3 regions of the Rossellomorea sp. DA94 genome follow, and region 3 is predicted to be linked to each of the others. Evidence: a T-box and tRNA genes for the amino acid it is inferred to sense, from the RefSeq annotation. Region 3 holds a T-box; the other regions hold tRNA genes.
What was found. The T-box of region 3 lies ahead of thrS (threonine--tRNA ligase). A T-box ahead of a tRNA ligase gene usually reads a tRNA of that ligase, here a tRNA-Thr.
Positions count from the first base shown of each region.

Region 1: it has a tRNA-Thr gene. The T-box ahead of thrS (threonine--tRNA ligase) is inferred to sense a tRNA for this amino acid. The anticodon was not compared.
Region 2: it has a tRNA-Thr gene. The T-box ahead of thrS (threonine--tRNA ligase) is inferred to sense a tRNA for this amino acid. The anticodon was not compared.

Region 1 covers NZ_CP122397.1:3,751,004-3,754,257, forward strand. Annotated here, with positions in the region: tRNA gene P8596_RS19510 (tRNA-Ile) at 1-65, opposite strand, end outside; tRNA gene P8596_RS19515 (tRNA-Gly) at 77-150, opposite strand; tRNA gene P8596_RS19520 (tRNA-His) at 167-242, opposite strand; tRNA gene P8596_RS19525 (tRNA-Phe) at 265-340, opposite strand; tRNA gene P8596_RS19530 (tRNA-Asp) at 386-462, opposite strand; tRNA gene P8596_RS19535 (tRNA-Met) at 581-654, opposite strand; tRNA gene P8596_RS19540 (tRNA-Ser) at 822-914, opposite strand; tRNA gene P8596_RS19545 (tRNA-Ile) at 932-1,008, opposite strand; tRNA gene P8596_RS19550 (tRNA-Met) at 1,013-1,089, opposite strand; tRNA gene P8596_RS19555 (tRNA-Ala) at 1,192-1,267, opposite strand; tRNA gene P8596_RS19560 (tRNA-Pro) at 1,276-1,352, opposite strand; tRNA gene P8596_RS19565 (tRNA-Arg) at 1,358-1,434, opposite strand; tRNA gene P8596_RS19570 (tRNA-Leu) at 1,519-1,607, opposite strand; tRNA gene P8596_RS19575 (tRNA-Gly) at 1,615-1,689, opposite strand; tRNA gene P8596_RS19580 (tRNA-Leu) at 1,698-1,782, opposite strand; tRNA gene P8596_RS19585 (tRNA-Lys) at 1,848-1,923, opposite strand; tRNA gene P8596_RS19590 (tRNA-Thr) at 1,942-2,017, opposite strand; tRNA gene P8596_RS19595 (tRNA-Val) at 2,105-2,180, opposite strand; rRNA gene rrf (5S ribosomal RNA) at 2,191-2,307, opposite strand; rRNA gene P8596_RS19605 (23S ribosomal RNA) at 2,477-3,254, opposite strand, start outside.
Region 2 covers NZ_CP122397.1:4,187,786-4,191,039, forward strand. Annotated here, with positions in the region: tRNA gene P8596_RS21670 (tRNA-Asp) at 1-58, opposite strand, end outside; tRNA gene P8596_RS21675 (tRNA-Met) at 147-220, opposite strand; tRNA gene P8596_RS21680 (tRNA-Ser) at 250-342, opposite strand; tRNA gene P8596_RS21685 (tRNA-Ile) at 349-422, opposite strand; tRNA gene P8596_RS21690 (tRNA-Met) at 452-525, opposite strand; tRNA gene P8596_RS21695 (tRNA-Ala) at 593-668, opposite strand; tRNA gene P8596_RS21700 (tRNA-Pro) at 677-753, opposite strand; tRNA gene P8596_RS21705 (tRNA-Arg) at 761-837, opposite strand; tRNA gene P8596_RS21710 (tRNA-Leu) at 923-1,011, opposite strand; tRNA gene P8596_RS21715 (tRNA-Gly) at 1,017-1,091, opposite strand; tRNA gene P8596_RS21720 (tRNA-Leu) at 1,100-1,184, opposite strand; tRNA gene P8596_RS21725 (tRNA-Lys) at 1,219-1,294, opposite strand; tRNA gene P8596_RS21730 (tRNA-Thr) at 1,313-1,388, opposite strand; tRNA gene P8596_RS21735 (tRNA-Val) at 1,414-1,489, opposite strand; tRNA gene P8596_RS21740 (tRNA-Glu) at 1,520-1,594, opposite strand; gene P8596_RS21745 (hypothetical protein) at 1,887-2,039, shown strand; gene P8596_RS21750 (class I SAM-dependent methyltransferase) at 2,225-3,254, opposite strand, start outside.
Region 3 covers NZ_CP122397.1:3,280,181-3,283,434, forward strand. Annotated here, with positions in the region: gene thrS (threonine--tRNA ligase) at 1-1,873, opposite strand, end outside; T-box leader at 1,932-2,184, opposite strand; gene P8596_RS17105 (putative sporulation protein YtxC) at 2,237-3,103, opposite strand; gene dnaI (primosomal protein DnaI) at 3,242-3,254, opposite strand, start outside.

The DNA of each region.
Region 1 (3,254 bases), 470 kb from region 3:
GTGGACTCGAACCACCGACCTCACGCTTATCAGGCGTGCGCTCTAACCAGCTGAGCTATAGGCCCAAAAAATAAATTGGAGCGGGTGAAGGGAATCGAACCCTCATCATCAGCTTGGAAGGCTGAGGTTTTACCACTAAACTACACCCGCAATAAAAAATAAAATATGGGGCGACTGATGGGAATCGAACCCACGAATGCCTGAACCACAATCAGGTGCGTTAACCACTTCGCCACAATCGCCATAATGTGTCTAAATAAAAAATGGTGGCTCAGGACGGAATCGAACCGCCGACACATGGATTTTCAGTCCATTGCTCTACCAACTGAGCTACTGAGCCTTACTTAGTTTTGAAAAAAATAATACCATTATCTTTTAATGAAAATGGCGGTCCGGACGGGACTCGAACCCGCGACCTCCTGCGTGACAGGCAGGCATTCTAACCAACTGAACTACCGGACCAAAGCTTTTTGCGTTAGCAAAATAGGTTTCATTACCTTCGCGCTAGCGAAAATAACTATCCATACGTGACTCATCGCGAATTATCAAGTTCCTAATTCATAAACAAATCAAAATGGTATTGCGGGGACAGGATTTGAACCTGCGACCTTCGGGTTATGAGCCCGACGAGCTACCGAACTGCTCCACCCCGCGACGATAAAATATATTTAAGTGTCCACTATCCCATTGTGTATCGCGTAGAACCACCCCGACTTCAGTAAGCTTATTCAAGTTGCTGCTCAGTCGGTGCGCTGATGTAGACGCTCCGAAGATTATTCGGTCGTGCTCCACCCCGCGACGATAAAATATAAAAGATAATATGGAGGAGGAAGGGGGATTCGAACCCCCGCGGGCTGTTACACCCCTGTCGGTTTTCAAGACCGATCCCTTCAGCCGGACTTGGGTATTCCTCCGTAATAAAAATGGTACTTGGTGGACCTTGTAGGACTCGAACCTACGACCGGACGGTTATGAGCCGTCTGCTCTAACCAACTGAGCTAAAGGTCCCTAATGGTAGCGGCGGAGGGGATCGAACCCCCGACCTCACGGGTATGAACCGTACGCTCTAGCCAGCTGAGCTACACCGCCAAGAAACATATAACATAGTATTCAGTTTCACTTTCGCAAAACATATAGGATTTTTTGCTGTGCAAACATCAATGAAGATTATTTTGCTGGTGCAAAAAATCTTGGTGGAGCCTAGCGGGATCGAACCGCTGACCTCCTGCGTGCAAAGCAGGCGCTCTCCCAGCTGAGCTAAGGCCCCAAAGAAGGTGGTCGGGAAGACAGGATTCGAACCTGCGACCCCTTGGTCCCAAACCAAGTGCTCTACCAAGCTGAGCTACTTCCCGATATATGGCGCGCCCGAGAGGAGTCGAACCCCTAACCTTTTGATCCGTAGTCAAACGCTCTATCCAATTGAGCTACGGGCGCTAAATGAATTCTATAATAGTAACGTAAGGATAGATATTTTGCTTACGCAAATCAATGATGATTATTTTGCTTCGCAAAAAATCCTGGTGCCGAGGACCGGAATCGAACCGGTACGGTAGTCACCTACCGCAGGATTTTAAGTCCTGTGCGTCTGCCAGTTCCGCCACCCCGGCAAGTCTCTGGAGCGGAAGACGGGATTCGAACCCGCGACCCCCACCTTGGCAAGGTGGTGTTCTACCACTGAACTACTTCCGCAAAAGAAATGGTGCGGGTGAAGGGACTTGAACCCCCACGCCTTGCGGCGCCAGATCCTAAGTCTGGTGCGTCTGCCAATTCCGCCACACCCGCATTTATTTATGTTTTTCACATTGGAGAAAAACAATGGTAAGATATTTTGCCGAAGCAAAAATCAATGGTGAGCCATGAAGGATTCGAACCTTCGACCCTCTGATTAAAAGTCAGATGCTCTACCAACTGAGCTAATGGCTCGTCTCATAAAAAACCAAATGGTGCCGGCAAGAGGACTTGAACCCCCAACCTACTGATTACAAGTCAGTTGCTCTACCAGTTGAGCTACACCGGCGTGTAAGATCCTTTTATAAATACTGCTTAATGAAAGTAGTTCACCGGAGCAGTTTAAGGAAAGATATTTTGCTGGCGCAAAAATCTTTGGTGGAGGATGACGGGATCGAACCGCCGACCCTCTGCTTGTAAGGCAGATGCTCTCCCAGCTGAGCTAATCCTCCATGGTATATAGCCTGGCGACGTCCTACTCTCACAGGGGGAGATCCCCCAACTACCATCGGCGCTGAAGAGCTTAACTTCCGTGTTCGGCATGGGAACGGGTGTGACCTCTTCGCCATTGTCACCAGACTATGTCTTGTCTCTTTTTTAGGACAAGTATTATTATATCGTGTAGATATAATTTTTCAAGGCTTTTTTATATTTTCGTATAAAATTATTCCCTGAAAACTAGATAAAGAATTGATGTCAAGAAAGCCGAATATCGACCAATTGTTGTTCATTAAAATAATGACTCTTTGTGGTTAAGTCCTCGATCGATTAGTATCAGTCAACTCCACATGTCGCCATGCTTCCATCTCTGACCTATCTACCTAGTCATCTTCTAGGGATCTTACTCACTTACGTGATGGGAAATCTCATCTCGAGGGGGGCTTCATGCTTAGATGCTTTCAGCACTTATCCCTTCCGCACATAGCTACCCAGCGATGCCTTTGGCAAGACAACTGGTACACCAGCGGTGCGTCCATCCCGGTCCTCTCGTACTAAGGACAGCTCCTCTCAAATTTCCTGCGCCCACGACGGATAGGGACCGAACTGTCTCACGACGTTCTGAACCCAGCTCGCGTACCGCTTTAATGGGCGAACAGCCCAACCCTTGGGACCGACTACAGCCCCAGGATGCGATGAGCCGACATCGAGGTGCCAAACCTCCCCGTCGATGTGGACTCTTGGGGGAGATAAGCCTGTTATCCCCGGGGTAGCTTTTATCCGTTGAGCGATGGCCCTTCCATGCGGAACCACCGGATCACTAAGCCCGACTTTCGTCCCTGCTCGACTTGTAGGTCTCGCAGTCAAGCTCCCTTGTGCCTTTACACTCTGCGAATGATTTCCAACCATTCTGAGGGAACCTTTGGGCGCCTCCGTTACTCTTTAGGAGGCGACCGCCCCAGTCAAACTGCCCACCTGACACTGTCTCCCACCCCGATAAGGGGCGCGGGTTAGAATTTCAATACAGCCAGGGTAGTATCCCACCGATGCCTCCACCGAAGCTGGCGCTCCGGTTTCCAAGGCTCCTA
Region 2 (3,254 bases), 910 kb from region 3:
CGAACCCGCGACCTCCTGCGTGACAGGCAGGCATTCTAACCAACTGAACTACCGGACCAAAGCTTTTTGCGCTAGCAAAATAGGTTTCCATACGTGACTCATCGCGAATTATCAAGTTCCTAATTCATAAATAAATCAAAATGGTATTGCGGGGACAGGATTTGAACCTGCGACCTTCGGGTTATGAGCCCGACGAGCTACCGAACTGCTCCACCCCGCGACGATAATAGTGTTTTTCAAAAGATAATATGGAGGAGGAAGGGGGATTCGAACCCCCGCGGGCTGTTACACCCCTGTCGGTTTTCAAGACCGATCCCTTCAGCCGGACTTGGGTATTCCTCCGTATAATGGACCCTGTAGGACTCGAACCTACGACCGGACGGTTATGAGCCGTCTGCTCTAACCAACTGAGCTAAGGGTCCTTATAAATCGTACGTTATGTATTAAATAATAGCGGCGGAGGGGATCGAACCCCCGACCTCACGGGTATGAACCGTACGCTCTAGCCAGCTGAGCTACACCGCCACGAATCTACTATGTGATTGGTTTTCTGTGAAACCAATCAAGTTTATTTCACTTCCGTAAATAAACTTGGTGGAGCCTAGCGGGATCGAACCGCTGACCTCCTGCGTGCAAAGCAGGCGCTCTCCCAGCTGAGCTAAGGCCCCAAATAAGGTGGTCGGGAAGACAGGATTCGAACCTGCGACCCCTTGGTCCCAAACCAAGTGCTCTACCAAGCTGAGCTACTTCCCGATATATATGGCGCGCCCGAGAGGAGTCGAACCCCTAACCTTTTGATCCGTAGTCAAACGCTCTATCCAATTGAGCTACGGGCGCAAAATGAATTCTATATTAGTGATGTAAGGAAAGTTATTTTGCTTGCGCAAATTAATGATGATTATTTTGCTTTCGCAAAAAATCCTGGTGCCGAGGACCGGAATCGAACCGGTACGGTAGTCACCTACCGCAGGATTTTAAGTCCTGTGCGTCTGCCAGTTCCGCCACCCCGGCTAGTTTGGAGCGGAAGACGGGATTCGAACCCGCGACCCCCACCTTGGCAAGGTGGTGTTCTACCACTGAACTACTTCCGCGCAAGTATTGGTGCGGGTGAAGGGACTTGAACCCCCACGCCTTGCGGCGCCAGATCCTAAGTCTGGTGCGTCTGCCAATTCCGCCACACCCGCAAATGGTAAGATGTTTTGCCGAGGCAAAAATCTTTGGTGAGCCATGAAGGATTCGAACCTTCGACCCTCTGATTAAAAGTCAGATGCTCTACCAACTGAGCTAATGGCTCATCTCATATTAAACCAAATGGTGCCGGCAAGAGGACTTGAACCCCCAACCTACTGATTACAAGTCAGTTGCTCTACCAGTTGAGCTACACCGGCATATAAAGTTTCCGTGTGATTAAAATGGTGGAGGATGACGGGATCGAACCGCCGACCCTCTGCTTGTAAGGCAGATGCTCTCCCAGCTGAGCTAATCCTCCGTTATCTAACTATTTCCTTCAAAAACAAAATGGTGACCCATACGGGATTCGAACCCGTGTTACCGCCGTGAAAGGGCGGTGTCTTAACCGCTTGACCAATGGGCCATACATTTAAAATATCCCGTTCGAGGACATGTATTACTATATCAATTAGTTTCGCAGAAGTCAACTTCTAATTCAATATAAAAGAAAACTTTTTTTCAACCTATTCATTATAGCATTTTGTAAGCCGAAAAAGAATATACCATATCTTTAAAGAATATATCAATAGATAATTTCAGCCTTCATAAATTTGTCTTTTATTTCTATAGATTTATTCAGGAGTTCATCCTCCAAGATTTATACTTGTCCAACTAAAATACCCACTTCCACTCACTTATGTCTCATTAGTAAAACGATGCTCAAAACACTTGCAGCAATCAATCAGCAGGACTATGACATATTCGCTCAGGCGAATGATGTGTTAGTTGAAGGGAGAGCTAGGATTAGAAACTTCACCCATGAACTTGAAAAGTTAGCTGAAGAAAATAATGTTGAGATGACGATTTAAAATACAGCAGGAACAAGCGTGCATATTTTAAACAAACGTTTGTTTAGTCGTCCTCCCTTCTGTCTTAAAAGGGATTTTTCAATTAATCAAACGTTTGTTTAATAAATTATCTTAATACTGAAGCTACTGATATCCTCGAATAAAAAGATCTCACCCTACTCAGGAGTGAGATCTTCAGCAATGCATTATTTCTTCTCAACCACAATAAAACACGTACTATCCGGAAGACGCACCGGTCTTCCGATTTCATCAGTAAGCTCGACCTTCTGTTCTAAATGTTCTTCATATCCTTCTTGCAGGTAATGCTCAAACACCAGGATTTCAGCCTGGTTTCCAAGCGTCGCCTGGATAAATTCACGAAAGCCTGATGGAGTGAAATAGCCGAATTGCTCCTGTACTTCATGGGGGTATGCTTCTTCCCCCCACGTATACGTGTAGAGGAATTCCATTGCATCGTTTATATTCAATAGGACCGCATCTTCCCCTGCTGGTGTATAGGTGATTGCTCTCCCTTTGAAATCTACGACGTATCTCTTAAAGAAGCCGAGGCCGTGTGGGTCTTTAAAACGAATGATTCGCTTCTCTTCTCCCAGCTCTGTCATGATGCCGTCCCGGATGATGATCCTTCCTTTTGGTCTGAGAGCTTTAAGGGAACTCTTTAAGGTTTGGGAAATGACCCCATGATTGAATTTTTCACCTTCGTAGGGAATGTAGGAGAACATCTCATGGAGGATCGACGAGAATACGATCGTGTCGGCCCCTTCCTTCCCGATGTAGTCTTCGAGCTTGAGAGCATCTCCCTGCATGACTTCCCATGCCGCGTTTTCTCTTTGCTTCTTCCGCTTCAGCTCCTCCACCACATTGACGGCAATGTCGATTCCGATGACGGTGGCTCCAGGGTGGTGACGGGTCAACAGGTCCAGCATGACGCCTCCCCCCGGACCGATATCGACCATTGTCTCTCCTACAGCGTAGTCGGAAATCTTTTTCTTGAAGTCCTGTGAGCTATTCATATCACTTAGGTAGGTTTGTTCATTGTTCAGCCTGTCATAGGCATCCTTTCTGAAGTTGAACAGGTCATATAACAAGACGATGGCCCGGTCATAAAGTGGTGATTTTTCCGCTTCCTGGCAGAATTCAATCAGCTTCTCCCCTGCCCGTGAAAAAGAAAACCCAACCCCCGCCATTTCTTCCTGTGCATGAAGGGGCGCTGTG
Region 3 (3,254 bases):
ATTTCTGCTCTCCGTATTTACGGACGTTGACGGACGTTTCCTTGATTTCATTGTCTCCCACGACGAGCATGTAAGGAACTTTGCTCATCTGTGATTCGCGGATCTTGTAGCCGATTTTTTCATTACGGTCATCGATCTCTACACGAAGTCCTTCAGCCTGAAGCTTTTCTTTCACTTCTTTCGCGTAGTCGAAGTGAACATCCGGAGAAACCGGGATCACCTGAACCTGTGTTGGAGCAAGCCATGTCGGGAATGCACCTTTGTATTCCTCGATCAGGAAGGCAACGAAGCGTTCCATAGTGGATACAACTCCACGGTGGATCACGACAGGGCGATGCTGCTTGCCGTCCTCACCTACGTATGTTAAGTCAAAGCGCTCAGGCAGTAAGAAGTCCAGTTGAACAGTGGATAACGTTTCTTCTTTACCCAGTGCCGTCTTCACCTGTACATCCAGTTTAGGGCCGTAGAATGCCGCTTCCCCTTCTGCTTCGAAGTAATCGACATCCAGTTCATCCATCGCTTCCTTGATCATGCCTTGTGCGCGGTTCCACATTTCATCGTCATCGAAGTACTTTTCTGTATCTTTAGGATCACGATATGAAAGACGGAACGAATAATCATTCAGATCAAAGTCTTTGTACACTTCCTGAACGAGGCGTACGACGCGCTTGAATTCTTCCTTGATTTGATCCGGACGTACGAAGATATGGGCATCATTCAGAGTCATTCCCCGTACACGCTGAAGTCCTGACAGGGCACCGGATAATTCGTAACGGTGCATCGTACCAAGCTCGGCGATACGGATCGGAAGCTCACGGTAGCTGTGGATGCCGTTTTTGTAAATCATCATATGGTGCGGACAGTTCATCGGGCGAAGGACAAGATCTTCATTGTCCATTTCCATGACCGGAAACATGTTTTCCTGGTAGTGATCCCAGTGACCGCTTGTTTTGTACAATTCCACGCTTCCCATGATAGGAGTGTAAACGTGGTCGTAACCCAGACGCTCTTCTTTATCGACGATGTAACGCTCGATGATGCGGCGGATCGTCGCACCTTTAGGAAGCCACATCGGCAGTCCTTGTCCCACTTTTTGTGAGTTCATAAACAGGTTCAATTCTTTCCCGATTTTACGGTGGTCACGCTCTTTCGCTTCTTCTAAAAGGCGTAAATGCTCCTCAAGATCTTCTTTCTTGAAGAACGCAGTCCCGTAAATCCGTTGAAGCATTTGATTATCACTATTCCCACGCCAGTAGGCACCGGCAATGCTTAACAGCTTGAATTCCTTGATTTTATTCGTTGATGGGACGTGGACCCCACGGCAAAGGTCGAAGAATTCACCTTGCTCGTAAATGGAAACCTGCTCGCCTGCAGGAATGGCTTCAAGCAGTTCAAGCTTGTACTCGTCACCGATTTCTTCGTACATTTTCTGCGCTTCGTCTCGGCTGACTTCTTTACGTACGACTTCCAGGTTTTCACCTGTGATCTTCTTCATTTCCTTCTCGATCACGGGAAGATCTTCCGGCGTAAACGTATGCTCTGAATCGATATCGTAATAAAATCCGCCTTCAATGACCGGACCGATCCCCAGCTTCGTTTCAGGGTATAAACGTTTGATTGCCTGTGCCATCAAATGGGCCGTACTGTGACGAAGGACTTCAAGGGCATCCGATGAAGGAGCAGTCACGATTTCAATCGCTCCATCTTCCTGAATTCCTGTGCGCAGGTCGATCATTTCACCATTTATTTTTCCAGCGAGCGCCTTCTTCTTCAGTCCCGGACTGATGGACGCAGCAATCTCTTCTGTTGTCGTACCCTTGGGAAACTCCTTAACATTACCATCCGGGAACTGCATTTTTACTACTTCTGACATGTGGTTTCACTCCTTAAAATATCTTTATACAACATAAAAAACCCCGCCCCTTCACGTTTGAAGGGACGAGGTTAATAAATAAACTCGTGGTTCCACCCAACTTCTCACTGTCCTGGTTTAAAGACAATGACTTCATTGAAAAAGAATAACGACATTTAGCCGTCAATCATTACTGTGAACCGGATCAGGTTCCGTTCATGATTGAAGTTCCGAGGTGGTAAATATCACTACCGAATTAGGAAGCTTGCAGCCTGGAGACTTCCCTCTCTGTGAATGAATAGGAATATTGTTGTCCTCATCATAACCTTTATTTATTGACTTATTATGTAGGTATTATAATCGGTTATGTTTTGAAAAGCAAGCCTATTCATTCGCAATATCCCACGAAGGATAAAGAAGTGTCTCGGGAAAATAACTTAACGGCAGAAGATCGATCCGTTCTTCAAAAATATTCTGTAGCGTCCGGATCAATTGATGATCCCCATTTCCATAAACGTGTATCTTCTCAGGTGCAAGGGACAATAAAGGGGCAATGGTGAATGAATCTACATATAAGGGGTGATTGGTGAGCAGCCGTTTATCGATCGCCTTCGTCAGCTCCTGCCGTGTCACTTCTTTCATGTCCTCATCAAAGAAACGAAATCCATACCCCGTCGAGTAAAGATGGACCGTGCGCATTTTCTGCTCCCTTGACGAGAGATATTCCCGCAGCATATGAACGAACATCTGATATTCCTGCTCCATCTTATATTCGTCTATGGCGAGATCCAGCATCAGCAGTAACCTCTCCTGAAGCTTTTTCAACCTGAACTTGCTGAAGGAGTCGAATGAGATGGGGGCCTTTCCTTCCAATAGAAGTTCAAGGCTCTCATGGACGTAGTCAGCCTCGTCCCATTCATCGATCAGCTCCATCAATTCCGGACGTTCACCCATCCTCATCTCTGACACGATTTCTAATATTTGATTGATTTCATCACTGTCTTCATACAAATAATTTTCTCTCAAGGCTGATTCGGACCAGTCCATGCATTTATCATTCATGACGAATTTGGAAACACCTTTGAAAAGCTTTTCCCGCTCCTTGAAGAAGGGCGAAACCTCTATCGTCAGATTATAGTGAGTTGTATGTTGAAAGAGCGTTTCATGAAACCATGATTGGATGAATTCTTTATTGAGGTATTCTTGAAGCTTTACCGCATCACTTTTTTGCTTGAAAATAAATTCAATCAAACTTTCTCGCCTCCTTAAACCCAATTCCCTGATTTATATATATGGGAGGCTTGTATAAATTAGAAGTTGAGGAGGGAAATTCTTTTGGCTGATAAAAAAAGGAAAGGGAACCGCATACGCGACTCCCTTTCCTTCAAACTATTCCCTTCGA